2 regions of the Enterococcus sp. AZ194 genome follow, and region 2 is predicted to be linked to the other one. Evidence: riboswitches for the same ligand, from Rfam matches in the RefSeq annotation. Region 2 holds a riboswitch; the other holds the start of a gene.

Region 1 (7,563 bases), 310 kb from region 2:
GGGTGTTAATCCAGTGTTAGGTGTAATGGCTGGAACCGTCTCTTTAGTAGGAGGGCATGGAAATGCTGCCGCGTTTGGACCTGTTGCAGAAGAATTAGGTGTCACCGGGGCAACCACTGTGGCCGTTGCAGCAGCAACATTTGGTTTAGTAGTAGGAAGTCTAGTGGGGGGGCCTGTAGGAAATTACTTAATCAAAAAAAATCATATAAAAGCAGAGGTTCAAGAAGATCCTGTGGTTGAAAAAAGTGAGCAGTCACCAAGTCAAAGTGCGTTTACGAGTAAGTCTTTTCTAGCCCATTTAACGATTGTTTTTGTATTTATGTTTGGTGGAATTTTAGTTTCAAACTGGGTCACCACCTTAGGAATCAAAAATTTTGCTTTACCAAGTTATGTTGGCGCAATGTTTTTGGCGATAGGGTTTAGGAATCTAAACGATAAGCATGAAGTGTTCAAGCTAGATTTCAAAGTAACTGATTTAATTTTGGATGTAGGTCTCGGTTTCTTTTTAACGATGGCGATTATGACCTTAAAAGTTTGGGAGCTTGTTGATCTAGCGGGTCCACTACTAATTATTTTGTTAATTCAGTTTCTAGTCCTATTAATCTTTTCTGTATTTGTTGTGTTCCCTTTACTTGGGAAAAATTACGATGGGGCAGTTATGACAGGTGGATTTACTGGTTGGGGAATGGGAATTGCTGCAACAGCTGTGGTGTGTATGAGTGCAATTTGTGAGAAATACAAGGTTCGTTCAACGAAGGCCTTTTTGATTGCACCACTTTGCGGCGCCGTGTTTGTTGATGTGGTTGCTATTCCGACAATCATTTTCTTTATTACAAAATTTGCATAAAAAGAAAGGATGTAATTTTATGGCGAAAATTATCGAATGTATTCCAAATTTTAGTGAGGGGCAAGACAAAACAATTATTGACGGGCTTGTCGCAGTAGCAAAAGGAGTTCCAGGTGTTACATTGTTAGACCATTCTTCAGATGCTAGCCACAATCGAAGTGTGTTTACACTTGTAGGAGATGTTGAGGGCATTCAAGAAGCGGCTTTTCAGTTGGTCAAATTCGCTTCAGAGAAAATAGATATGACCAAACATCACGGGGAGCATCCTCGAATGGGAGCCACAGATGTCGTTCCTTTTGTTCCGATTAAAGAGGTCACGGTAGAGGAATGTGTTGAAATATCTAAGAAAGTAGCCGAACGGATCAACCGTGAACTTTCTATTCCCATCTTTTTGTATGAAGATTCCGCTCAAAAACCAGATCGCGTGAACCTTGCTAGAGTTCGAAAAGGTCAATTTGAAGGAATGCCTGAAAAACTAAAGCAGCCTGAGTGGGCGCCAGATTATGGAGAGCCCAAGATCCATCCAACTGCTGGGGTCACAGCAGTCGGTGCTCGGATGCCTTTAGTTGCATTTAATGTCAATTTAGATACGGATGATATTGAAATTGCTAACAAAATTGCGAAGGTTGTTCGCGGCTCAAGTGGTGGATTTAAGTATTGTAAAGGAATTGGCGTGATGTTGGAGGATAGAAATATTGCACAGGTTTCAATGAATATGGTGAATTATGAAGGGACGCCTTTGTATCGTGTAGTGGAAACGATTCGGTTTGAAGCAAAGAGATATGGTGTAACTATCATTGGGAGCGAAGTCATTGGCCTAACTCCTGCAAAAGCATTAATTGATGCGGCAGAATATTATCTTCAAATTGAAGATTTTGATTATGGGAAACAAGTTTTAGAAAATCACCTGTTAAATTAGTACATCTAAATGAATTGACGGAGGGATGAGAATGAAATTAGTAGATATGAAAGTGGCAGAATTTGTTTCTGTACTTGCTTCTGATGCCCCAGCACCTGGTGGAGGTTCAGCCGCGGCTTTGGCTGGTTCAATTGGTTCAGCACTGACCATTATGGTGATGAATTTAACTATCGGAAAGAAAAAATATGAGACATATGATAGCCAATCGAAAGAAATCTTGCAAGAGATGACAAAATTGAATGAACAACTCGTAGCGATTATCGATAAAGATACGGAGGCGTTTGATGGTGTCTCAGCTATCTTCTCTATGCCAAAAGAAACGGATGAGGAGAAAGAGAAAAGACGCATGGCTATGCAAGCAGCTTTAAAAGCCGCGACTTTAGTTCCTTTTGAGATGATGGAATTGATGACGAAAGCCGCAAAAGTTACACAAAATGCTGTCGGGAAATCCAATATCAATGCTGCGAGTGATTTGGGCGTGGCTGCCTTAAATCTGAACTCAGGACTCAAAGGAGCTTGGCTAAATGTCTTGATTAATCTTTCTGGGGTTAAGGATCAAGAATTTGTCGAACATTATAAACAAGAAGGGAAAAAGGTTTTAGAGGAAGGTTGTCGAGTGACCGATGAGATTTATGCAGAAATTCTAAAGATTGTGTAATCGCGTAGAGGTTTATTTCTTCCTGACAAGGAGGGTGTCATGACGTTTAAGATACTAACGGAAACGGATTATCAAATCAGTCAGTGGAGTGGAGGAGAAACAAAAGAGTTTTATATCTATCCTGAAACAAGTGCGTATGCAAAAAAAAATTTTGATTATCGCATTTCTTCAGCTACTATCGCAGTTGAAGAGAGTTTATTTACCTCCTTACCTAATTATTCACGGTGTTTGATGGTCTTAGAAAACGAAGTAAAACTGATTCATGAGCTACCAAATGAAAAAATAGTTTGCAGGTTGGCTCCTTTTCAAAAAACATATTTTTCGGGAGCTGTGACTACACGGAGCATAGGAAAATGTAAAGATTTTAATGTGATGTATACGTCAGATTATACGGTTTCTGTGGCTGTGATAAACGAAGGAGATGTTGAACTAGCTGCAGAAAATAGCTACTTTTTCTATCTGTTAAATGAGTGCGTTTGTAGTCAACTGAATAATAAAGAAGTTGTCTTAAAAGCAGGAATGGCCTATGTGCTATCAAACGAGAGTGGAAAAATGAAGTTTATTGCTTCAACAGAGGATGGAATCATAGGAATTCTCTGCTGTTTTAAAAGAAAATAAAAATATCGGAGTTGAAAAAGGGGCATAAAGTGCTATTGGATGGAATGTTGCTAATAGATGAAAAACTAGAAAAATAGTTTGTGGTCCCTTTTTCGCATTCGCTGCATATGAATTTTACATGTAGCTACCCTGGAGAGGAAGCTAATTAATGAAAAAGTTGTTTGATCTAAGCTTACTAAGTAATCCTCGTGTTCTTTCTTTTTCAGCAATTCTTATTGCGTTAAATGTTGTGTTGAACATGTTCAATGTGGATTTTGGACGAACGATTCAAGTCAGTTTTGCCTTTTTGGCAATCGTGATTAACGGCTATTTTTTCGGGCCAGCAATCGCCGGCTGTTCTGCTATTATCGGGGACGTTTTGGGGTTTATCCTTAATCCTTCGGGGTTCTTTTTCCCCGGGTTCACATTTAGCGCCTATGTATCTGGACTGTTGTATGGTGTTGGCTTTCACAAAAAGCCAATCACATTAAAACGAGTGATTATCGTAATGATTATTAAAACAATTATTTTTTCTTTCATTCTTACGCCACTATGGTTGAAGATGATGTATGGAACGTCACTTTTTGCTGTGCCTAGAGCAATCAAAGCGATAGCGATGTTTCCGATTGAGACGACACTAGTTATGGTGTCGTTAAAGATATCTGAACGTGTGAAGGCTAGAAATAATGTAATCGTTGAATGATATGGGAGGATGGAAATGAATAAAACAGATATTGAAATTGCCCAAGAAGCAACTATGCTACCGATTGTGGAAGTAGCCAAAAAAATTGGTTTAACCGAGGAACAAATTGAATTTTATGGGAAGTACAAAGCCAAGTTAAATATAGAAGAAATTCCTTCTCAGCAATCAGAGGAAGGAAAAGTGATATTAGTCACGGCTATTACCCCGACCCCTGCCGGAGAAGGAAAGACGACAACGGTTGTTGGCTTAGGAGATGCATTAAACCGACTTGGAAAAAAAGCAATTATTGCTTTAAGAGAACCTTCTTTAGGACCAGTATTTGGTGTAAAAGGGGGAGCTGCGGGAGGTGGGTATGCACAAGTTGTCCCAATGGAAGACATTAATCTTCATTTTACAGGTGATTTTCATGCCATTGGTGCTGCGAATAATTTGCTTGCAGCAATGATTGATAATCATATTTTTCAAGGGAATCAATTAGCGATAGATAATCGTCGAATTACTTGGAAACGAGCGGTAGATATGAATGACCGTCAATTACGAAAAATAGTGAATGGGTTGGGTAGTCGAGTAAATGGTGTGCCAAGAGAAGATGGGTTTGAGATCACTGTAGCCTCTGAAATTATGGCGATTCTTTGTTTGTCTAACGATATAGAGGACTTAAAAGAAAACTTGGGGAATATCATCATTGGTTATACGTATGAGGATCAACCAGTCACAGCTAACCAGCTAAATGCTCAAGGAGCTATGGCAGCTTTACTAAAAGATGCGATGAAACCCAATCTTGTTCAAACGTTAGAAAATAATCCCGCGTTTATTCATGGCGGTCCTTTTGCCAATATTGCACACGGCTGTAATAGTGTGGTTGCGACAAAGCTAGCGATGAAGTTAGCTGATTATGTGGTAACAGAAGGCGGTTTTGGCGCTGATTTAGGTGCTGAGAAATTTATCGATATTAAATGTCGTAAATCAGGAATCAAACCTTCTGCAGTAGTAGTGGTGGCGACTGTTAGAGCATTGAAAATGCATGGTGGTGTCCCTAAAACCGAACTGAATAGTGAAAATCTAGAGGCGCTAAAAAAAGGATTGCCTAATCTATTAAAGCATATAGAAAATGCAACGCAGGTGTATGGGTTACCAACTGTAGTAGCAATCAACAAGTTCCCCACAGATACCGAGGCAGAGTTAGCCTTAGTTAGAGCTGAGTGTGAAAAACGCCAAGTAAATGTGGTCTTGTCAGATGTCTGGGGGCATGGAGGACAAGGTGGAGAAGAGCTAGCAAAAGAAGTTCTTCAACTTGCTGAAGAAAAAAATAATTTCTCATTTGTTTATCAAGATGAGGAATCTATTAAGGATAAAATAAAAGCGGTCGTTCAAAAAGTATACGGGGGCGAAGACGTTCACTATGAAACAATAGCAGAGAGAGAAATTGCTAAGCTACAAAAATTAGGCTTCCAAAGGTTACCTATTTGTATGGCTAAAACGCAATATTCTTTTTCTGATGATCCAACCAAGTTGGGAAGACCAACCGATTTTTCTATCACGGTTAGTAATGTAAAAGTGTCAGCAGGAGCAGGTTTTATTGTCGTTTATACAGGAAGCGTGATGACGATGCCAGGGTTACCTAAACGACCTGCTGCAGAAAAAATCGATATTGATGCACAAGGAAAAATTACAGGGTTGTTTTAATATTTTTAAAAGCAGTCATAGGAATTGATTTAGAGATGAGAGGTTTATTTAATAATGCACACACCCTATGAAATTCGAGAAATAACGATTCAGACGGCAAGAGCCAAAGTGGCTAAACGTTTGAAAGAAAAAATTATCTTGGCCTTTATTGGCGGAGCAATGATATCTTTGGGCTACTTAGCCTATGTAAGAGTGATTTCTTCTATTGTAGAAGAGTGGGGAAGTTTTGCTTCATTTATTGGTGCTTGTGTATTCCCTGTTGGACTGATTGTCATTTTGTTAGGTGGTGGTGAGTTAATCACAGGGAATATGATGGTCGTCTCTTTCGGCTTTTTTGCCAAACGTGTAACAGGGGGGGAATTACTGAGTAACTGGCTAATTGTCACAGTCGCTAATTTGGTGGGTGCTTTGTTTGTCGCTTACTTTTTTGGACATATTGTCGGTCTAACATCATCGGGGGTCTACCTTGAAGAGGTTGTAAAAATTGCTGGCGCTAAGATTGAGGCGAATTTCATTCAAAGTTTTGTCTCAGGAATTGGCTGTAACTGGTTTGTTTGTCTGGCAGTTTGGCTTTGTTATGGCGCAAAAGAGGCTGCTGGGAAAATAATGGGCATTTGGTTTCCGGTAATGTTATTTGTAGCAATTGGGTTTCAGCATAGCGTAGCGAATATGTTTATTATTCCGGCAGCTATATTTGAAGGCAGTTATAGCTGGGGCGAATTTATTCAAAATATCATTCCTGTCTATTTAGGAAATATTGTGGGAGGAGCCGTGTTTGTGTCCTTCTTCTATAACCAAGCATTCAACAAAAATAAGAAATAACACGAAACTCGCAAGAAAGGGTATCTTTTGCAGACCCTGATCATTTCTTGCGAGTTTGTTTCTATAAATAAAAGATGGAGAAGAGGTATTCAGTGTATTTGGACAAGCTTACTTCGCTACTGATTTAATAGATAAAATTGAGAGTCCGCCGATTGTTGCACAAACAAAGGAGACAATAAAAATAGATGAGAACCCAACAGCAGAAATCATAAATGCAGCAAGGATTGGAGCAAGTGCTTGTGTTACCGTGTTTCCAAGGTTATAGATACCAAGGAAGAAGCCGACACGTTCTTTGTCTGGGATGACTTCTAAGTTCAATAGATTATCTAAAGAATTCCAAATACCCATCCCAAGTCCAGACATAAAGGCATAGATAAGTAAGCTTGCATCGTTACGTAGAAAGAAAATACTTAGTGCACCGATTCCTATCAGGATGGTTGACAAGCCGACTGGTAGTTTTAGTAGTTTGTATTTATCAGCTAAAGGACCTGCGATGAACCCCATTGCAATCCCAAAAACCAACATAATCATATTAATTAGCTGAATGGATTGCTGAGTAGAGGAAGTATCTTTATTCAGAAAGTCAGTCATGATAAATAGAAGGTAGCCTGTGACAGCAAAGTTGCCCACTCCTTGGAATAACTTACCTACTAAGGCCAGGTAATAGTCGCGGCCAATTGACCAACTAGGGAAAATAGCTTGTGATTTTTTGCCGGTTGAAGCTTCTTTTTGATTGCCTACTTTTGGTTGGGTGGCTGTTTTCTCATCGACGTTTGAAGGTTCTTTAACGATAAATGCAGCAAGTAGTGTGCCGATAAAAGTTAAGCTACCAAAAATGATAAAACCCAAACGAAAGTTACCCAAAAACATAGCAGCAAAAATCGTAAAGCCGTTGTTACCTAAGGCCATACCGAGCCCACCATACGCACTTGAAGCAGTAGCCTTTCCTGTTTCAGGAGCCAAATCAAGCCAAGCAACCATGGGCGCAACGATAAAATTCAAAGCAACTTGCCCAAGGGCCCAGCTGACTAAAAGCGTCGGAATCGAATGGGACATAGAAGCCAAAATCATGGCGACCATAAAGGCAAATGAACCGCCAACAAGCCAAGGAGTTCTCTTTCCGAAACGAGAATACGTTCGATCAGAGAGATACCCAGCTAACATATTTGAGACGGCAGCGACAATCATGCCAACTGTCGAAAAAAGAGCAACCAATTGTATTTTATTGTCCGCATCTAATTGTTGAATGAGTGCGGGCAAAAACAAACTTGATGCAGCAATATAGGGGCCAAGCCATGAAGCTGGACCAATAATAAGTCCAGGTACAAGGC
Region 2 (7,563 bases):
CACAAACTCTAGATAAAAAACGCGTAATTCCGCCTCTTACTTTCTTTTATCTTTCTTTTTAGTCTTCAACAATTCAACTAGTTGACGAACCTCTTCTGTATTTTTCACATCATTTAGTTTCAACTTAGGAAAGCTTTTTAAGACTCGACGTTGTGTAAGATTCAATTTAGGTAAATTCGCTTTTAATTTAGGATTTTCTTGGAATGAACGTAACCACTCGCTTCGACCATCTGATTTCTCTTTTCGATAGCTTGCCACATCACTAGCCAACCGATCCAAACGAGAGGTCGCATTCTCTTTTGCTTCCTCGACTTTTTTTGTGAACTCACCTTTTGTTTCATCAAAGCTCGTTTGCAGCTCGGCTTTACGCACCTCGATGGCTTCACCCATTTGTTGCGTTGCTTTCTTAAAGGCGGCCATATTCACCACCGTATAGACGAGATCAATTCCTGTAATCACTAACAGTAGCATAGGTAAATACACGCTAAATCTTTCGGATAAAAACTGTTCTAAAAGTAACATTCTTGGGTGAATCACACGGACAATTAAGACGCAGCCAATTCCCCAAAATAAAGAGACCGGCAACGCCACTCGACCATTCAAATTTAAGGGCACATCATGATAATCCCACCACGTCGCATGAAATAGTTTTTCTAATGCATAACTGGTGATGTATTCCAAAATTGTCACCAATAGCGTCGAAAGGACATACAACAACACTAGATTCTTTTGAAACGGCTCAATAAAATATAATACGCCTAAAATACCGAAACCATAAATAGGTGTAATTGGGCCAACTAAAAATCCTCGATAGACAAATTGTTTGGCCTTTAAAGAACAGTAGACCGTCTCCCAAAGCCAACCGACAAAGGAGTATAGAAAAAATAATAGCACGATTCTGATAAACTCTTGCATACAAGTCCTCTTTCTTAATTTTATTTATAGACACCCTACATTGTAACAAAGTTCAGATAAAATCCCTACTCAGAACAAAAAAAACTATCCCTTTGCTTTATCTAAAGAAGCGATTGGGATACAATAAACAAAGGAATTCCCTCAACCTGGATATTTCCAATCAGACTATCTATGAATTGACCGAGTTCCTTCTATTATAAGATAAAAGAAAACCGCCTCTTTTTAGTGAACGCTGAGGTATTCAACAATAGACGAAAAAAAGTAGTGGAGGAAATATATGATTAAATTACTACGTTTTGCGAAAAATTACCGAAAAGAAATCATTCTGGGTCCAGTTTTTAAATTTTTGGAAGCTGTTTTTGAACTTATTTTACCTTTATTAATGGCACGGCTCGTGGATAAAGGGATCCAGCTAAACGATCGGTCAACGGTCATTCAGATGAGCTTGTGGATGGTTGTAATGTCTGCTTTAGGACTGGTTTTTGCCATCACCTGTCAATATTACGCTTCAATTGCTTCTCAAGGATTTGGTACGGAACTTAGAAACCAGCTGATGAAAAAAATCAATACATTTTCTCATTCTGAACTCAATCATTTTGGAACTGACACCTTGATTACACGGATGACTAACGACATTAATCAACTTCAATTAGCTTTAGCCATGCTGATTCGTTTGGTCATTCGAGCACCCTTTTTAAGTATCGGCTCTGTCATCATGGCTTTTTACATCAACTGGCAGATGGGTCTCTTATTTCTGATTCTTCTTCCAATATTCTGTGTTATTCTCTACTTTATTATCAGAAAAACCGTTCCTTTATACAAAAAGGTCCAACAAAAGCTCGACCATTTAAACGAGTTAGTCAATCAAAATTTAACTGGTGTTCGCGTTATTCGTGCCTTTGCTCGAACAAAAACAGAGACAAGTCAGTTTGCTGAGACCTCTGATGAGTTATCCGCAGTTTATGTTCGTGTCACCAATATCTCAGCACTCCTAAGTCCCCTCACTACGTTGATTATGAACGGGGGAATTATTCTTCTATTATATGTTGGCGGAATAAAGATTAATGTGGGTGGTCTTCAACAAGGGGAAGTTCTGGCCCTAATCAACTATATGAATCAAATGCTTTTAGCGTTGATTATTGTCTCGAACCTGGTGATTATTTTTACACGTGCACAAGCTTCAGCAAACCGAATAAATGAGGTTTTCGATACAGAAAACCGGTTAACGGAACCGAAAAAAGCCAAGACAGCTTCATCGCAGACTCCTCTGTTTATTGATTTTGATCATGTTGATTTTCGATATACAGAACATTCTGGACTTTCCTTAGAAGATATTACCTTCCAGCTACGTAGAAATACTATTTTAGGGATTACAGGTCCAACTGGTAGTGGGAAAACAACGATTGCCCAACTAATCCCACGCTTTTATGATGTCTCAAATGGTTCGATTGAAGTGGATCGTTTGGATGTTCGTGAGTGGTCGCTTACGTCTCTTAGAAGTAAAATCGCCTTAGTGCCACAAACTGCTGTGTTATTTAGTGGCACCATTCGTGAAAATCTACAATGGGGCAAACGTACAGCAACGGATGAAGAATGTTGGGCGGCACTTGCTACGGCCCAATGTCAAGACTTCGTTCAATCTCTTCCTAAACAACTCGACACGCTGATTATGGAAAATGGTAAGAACTTTTCTGGTGGGCAAAAACAACGTCTGACTATTGCACGTGCTTTAATTGCTAAGCCTGAGTTACTCATTTTAGATGATTCTCTTAGCGCTTTAGATTATCAGACCGACTTGGACTTACGAAATGCTCTTCAAAAAGATTTACACACAACGGTCATTATTATTTCGCAACGTATCCGCTCGATTCAACAAGCGCACCAAATCTTGGTAATGGATAGCGGTAAGTTAGTCGGTAAAGGAACGCATCAAGAATTAGTACAAACATCCGTCGCCTATCAAGAAATTGTGACGTCTCAAGAAGAGGAGGGGCAACATGAAGCCTAAAAAGATTCGTTTTAAAATGTTTATTCAGTTCATGCCCTATCTAGCGGCCTATCCAAAAGCAATTCTGTTGGCCACAATCTTAGGACTTCTTAGTGGGGTCACTTCGGTGTTTATGACATATGAAATTGGTCAAGCCATCGACCAAATGGTAGCAGTAGGGCAGGTCAACTTTACCAAACTAGTAGAAATTCTACTACTCTTTGCCGGAATCGTTCTCCTGACCGTCATCAGTCAATGGCTGATTCAACGCTTAGGCAATCGGGTTTCTTATTTAGCGGTCACTGATTTGCGAAAAGATGCGTTTAAACATTTGAATCAATTGCCGTTAAGTTACTATGACCAAAACTCTCATGGAAACATTGTCAGCCGTTTCACCAATGATATGGACAATATCTCCGTTGCTTGTTCAGCGGTCTTTAATCAAATTTTTTCCGGATTTGCTACCGTACTTGTTGCCTTTTTATTCATGATTCGACTCAGCCCGTTACTAACCTTTGTGGTGCTACTATCTACGCCGATTATTTTTTTAGTCAACTGGTTAATTGCTAAAGCCTCACAAGCAAACTTTTCAGCGCAACAGCAAGTGGTTGGAGATATTTCCGGCTATATTAATGAAATGATTGGCAACCAAAAAATTGTCAAAGCATTTCAACAGGAACAATACACCCAAGAAACCTTCGAGGCCTTAAACCAGACCCTTTATGTTCGCGGTCAAAAAGCTCAATTTTCTTCATCCCTTTCAAACCCTAGCTCACGATTTGTCGATCATTTATCTTATGTCGCTATTGGGCTAATTGGTGGGTTGATTGTTCTTTCAGGTAATCAGCTTGTTACGGTGGGCGTAATTTCCAGCTTCACCATTTACTCGACTCAATTTTCAAAACCGTTTATTGAGTTATCTGGTATCACGACCCAAATTCAGACAGCCTTTGCTGGGATTGAGCGAACCTTTGAAATTCTGAATCAACCAATTGAACTAGAAGCTGCTGACAATGAGTCAATTGATGCCTACACAACTGCTGCTTCATCTCGAGTGGTAAAAGGACAAATCGAATTTGATCATGTTTCCTTTTCTTATACACCAAAACAGCCACTTATTGAAGACTTCACCTTTACAGCTCTACCTGGTCAAACCATCGCGATTGTTGGGAAAACTGGTGCAGGCAAATCGACGTTGGTCAATCTGTTGATGCGTTTTTATGAAGTCAACAAAGGAACAATCCGCATTGATGGAATCGATATCCGTCAAATGGCTCGAGAAGATTTGCGAAAAAGCTTTGGTATGGTGCTTCAAGATACTTGGTTGTTTGAAGGAACCCTTCGTAAAAATTTACAATATGGAAACGACCAAGCCTCAGATGAAGAAATCTACCATGCCCTAAAAAGAGCCTATATGTATGATTTCGTAATGCGTTTACCTGATAAACTAGATACGGTCATTGGCGAGCAAGGCTTAAAAATATCGGAAGGACAACGTCAGCTGTTGACCATCGCTCGAACGATGTTGAGTAACCCGCCTATGTTAATCTTGGATGAAGCAACAAGCTCTGTTGACACGCTCACTGAAGCCAACATTCAAGATGCCTTTTTACAAATGATGAAGGGCCGAACTAGCTTCGTGATTGCTCATCGACTTTCAACCATTCGAAACGCAGACAAAATCCTAGTGATTGAAAAAGGACAGATTGTTGAAATTGGTAGCCACGAGGAACTATTAAAACAAAACGGGCCGTACAAACAGCTATATGAAGCACAATTTACCATTCAGGCTACTAGCTAGCTCGTAATCGAGAATATCGGCGCTAAAAAATACCCTCTCTAAATTCAACATACAAACCTGAATTTAGAGAGGGTTATTTTTGAAGCTATCGTCTTGGGATGTTTGACGATAATCGACTATTTATTTTGGACTTTTATCTCAAGCAAATTTTTTGACCCATTTTCTATAAGGTAAGGCTGCGCCCACCATATAGAGCATAATTGTCTCTACAGGCAACATGATCGCGACCTTCACCAAACGCGGACTCCAGATCGCCCAGCTGGTTAATGAGACATTGTACATCATAGATAACCATAATGGCGTCAATATCAATGAAATAAGAAGCGTATTCGTCAAGGTACATAAAAAAGCACGCATCAGAGTGACTTCTTTTTTATGGAAATAAAGACCATACACCACACCACCGATAAAGGCATTAATCGTAAAGCCAATAAAAAAAGCGGCTTTTGGAAACAGCATCATTCCGATTACGTCGGCAATTGCCGCACCTATTCCTGTCCATAAGGGACCAAACAGTAACCCCATGATCAACTCAGGCACAAATGTAAACGTAATCTTGATAAACTGAAGCTCAAAACCCAATACTTGTGATAGGACAACCATCATTGCAATCAGCAGCCCCATTATTGCGATCATTCGACCGTCAATCTTTCTTTTCATTTCTAGCATCTCCTCAAAGAGTTGCTACACAAAATATGCAGCGAATGCGAAAACAAAACCGCGAATTTTTCAATTCTTCGTCCAAAAGGCAACATCCCATCCTTTTAGCACTTAACGCTTCGTTTCCTACTCTGATTTTATTTAGGCCAAGGCCTACAAAGAATATAGCACAGACTTTCCCTTATAAGCAATAAAACAAGCGCCATTCCACTACTTTTTTTGAGAAATGTTCGGTGTTTTATTTGGTTCAATAGTCTGTGCTAAAAAACGGTTAGATTGAGATAGGGCGGTTATCGTTCTCGTGGATAATTTCTCTAAAGTCAGCGAAACCAACATCTAAGCCTCGAATTAAAATTTCGGCGGAACCAATATTGGTTGCTAACGGAATTTCGTACACGTCACTTAAACGAATTAAAGCTGTCACGTCAGGTTCGTGCGGTTGCGCTGCGAGCGGGTCACGCAAAAAGATGACCATATCTAAGTTATCCTCAGAAATCATGGCACCAATTTGTTGGTCGCCACCAAGCGGGCCTGATTTGAAGCGATGAACGGGCAAGCCTGTCGCCTCTTCAATTCGCAAACCTGTTGTGCCTGTTGCAAACAATTCATGATTTTCCAAAATATGTTTGTAGGCCGTCGTCATTTTTACCATTAAATCTTTCTTTCGGTCGTGAGCAATTAATGCAATTTTCATTTATTCTCCTCCTCAAGCTACTTGTTAATACTAGTTTACCAAAACCTTCAGCAACTTGCCCAAAAACTTTCTATCCTTTGTCAATCTGACGAAAAACAATCTATTTTCTTGTGCACGTTACCATTGAATACAGATAACGCTTTCAGTTATACTTTCAATATAATAAAAAACAAATAAACAAGAAAGAGTGAATTCAATATGGTAGAAATGGCATTGAAACACGTTTATAAAAAATATGATAACGCAGAAAATTATTCTGTAACTGACTTTAACTTAGATATCGCAGATCGCGAATTTATCGTTTTCGTAGGACCTTCAGGTTGTGGGAAATCGACAACTTTACGTATGATTGCAGGTCTTGAAGACATTACTGAAGGTGAATTAGAAATCGGTGGAAAAGTCATGAATGACGTGGCTCCAAAAGATCGTGACATCGCGATGGTATTCCAGAACTACGCGTTATACCCACATATGACCGTATTTGATAATATGGCATTTGGTTTAAAACTTCGTAAATATGACAAAGCAGATATCCAAAAACGTGTCGACAATGCAGCTGAAATCTTAGGCTTAACCGAATACTTAAAACGTAAACCAGCCGCTTTATCTGGTGGACAACGTCAGCGTGTTGCCTTAGGTCGTGCAATCGTTCGTGATGCAAAAGTCTTCCTAATGGATGAACCTTTATCTAACTTAGATGCAAAACTACGTGTAGCAATGCGTGCTGAAATCGCAAAACTACACCAACGTTTAGAAACAACAACTATCTACGTTACCCATGACCAAACAGAAGCGATGACAATGGCTGACCGTATCGTTATCATGAAAGACGGTTTCATCCAACAAATCGGTTCTCCAAAAGAAGTTTACGATACACCAGTTAATGTATTCGTAGCTGGCTTTATCGGATCACCTGCCATGAACTTTTTCAATGTAACATTGAAAAACGGCGTAATTTCTGATGGACATGGATTAGAATTACGTATTCCAGAAGGTAAAAACAAAATTTTAGTTGAAAAAGGCTACGATGGCAAAGAAATCATCTTTGGTATTCGTCCTGAAGATATTCATAGTGAACAAGTTGTTTTAGATGCTACACCTGAAGCAGTTGTTCGTTCTGAAGTTGTCGTTTCTGAATTACTAGGAGCTGAAACAATGCTTTATACAAAAATTGGTGATACAGAATTCATTTCAAAAGTTGATGCACGTGACTTCCACCGCCCTGGTGAAGTAGTTGACTTAGCATTCAACATTAGTAAAGCTCACTTCTTCGATAAAGAAACTGAAGATGTGATCAAGTTACCTTAATCTACGGTCCCCCTTTTCTAGGCCTTGCTGTTTTATTACAGCGGGGTCTATTTTTTCCTCTACACATTTGACATGACGGCTAGTGACAGTCACCCCTTTCTTAAAAAGTGGTGATCCCGAAGCAACGCCTTCTTTTCAGTTGAACTTCTTCTCGAGGAATCTTTTCCACCACCAACCACTTCTTTATCAAGCTTGAAA

Evidence for each region. Region 2 has a riboswitch for tetrahydrofolate ahead of IGI37_RS03815 (folate family ECF transporter S component). Riboswitches for the same ligand answer to the same signal wherever they lie in the genome.
Region 1: it holds a riboswitch for tetrahydrofolate, as region 2 does, so the genes downstream of both, IGI37_RS02510 (folate family ECF transporter S component) here and IGI37_RS03815 (folate family ECF transporter S component) in region 2, are expected to answer to the same signal.

Annotation. Positions count from the first base shown of each region.
Region 1 covers NZ_JBIOQR010000001.1:491,628-499,190, forward strand. Annotated here, with positions in the region: gene gltS (sodium/glutamate symporter) at 1-847, shown strand, start outside; gene ftcD (glutamate formimidoyltransferase) at 867-1,766, shown strand; gene IGI37_RS02500 (cyclodeaminase/cyclohydrolase family protein) at 1,798-2,424, shown strand; gene IGI37_RS02505 (HutD/Ves family protein) at 2,464-3,042, shown strand; THF riboswitch at 3,047-3,148, shown strand; gene IGI37_RS02510 (folate family ECF transporter S component) at 3,191-3,724, shown strand; gene IGI37_RS02515 (formate--tetrahydrofolate ligase) at 3,740-5,410, shown strand; gene IGI37_RS02520 (formate/nitrite transporter family protein) at 5,465-6,232, shown strand; gene IGI37_RS02525 (MFS transporter) at 6,341-7,563, opposite strand, start outside.
Region 2 covers NZ_JBIOQR010000001.1:800,001-807,563, reverse strand. Annotated here, with positions in the region: gene IGI37_RS03830 (putative ABC transporter permease) at 37-915, opposite strand; gene IGI37_RS03825 (ABC transporter ATP-binding protein) at 1,193-2,923, shown strand; gene IGI37_RS03820 (ABC transporter ATP-binding protein) at 2,913-4,703, shown strand; gene IGI37_RS03815 (folate family ECF transporter S component) at 4,842-5,363, opposite strand; THF riboswitch at 5,400-5,499, opposite strand; gene mgsA (methylglyoxal synthase) at 5,635-6,057, opposite strand; gene IGI37_RS03805 (ABC transporter ATP-binding protein) at 6,256-7,365, shown strand.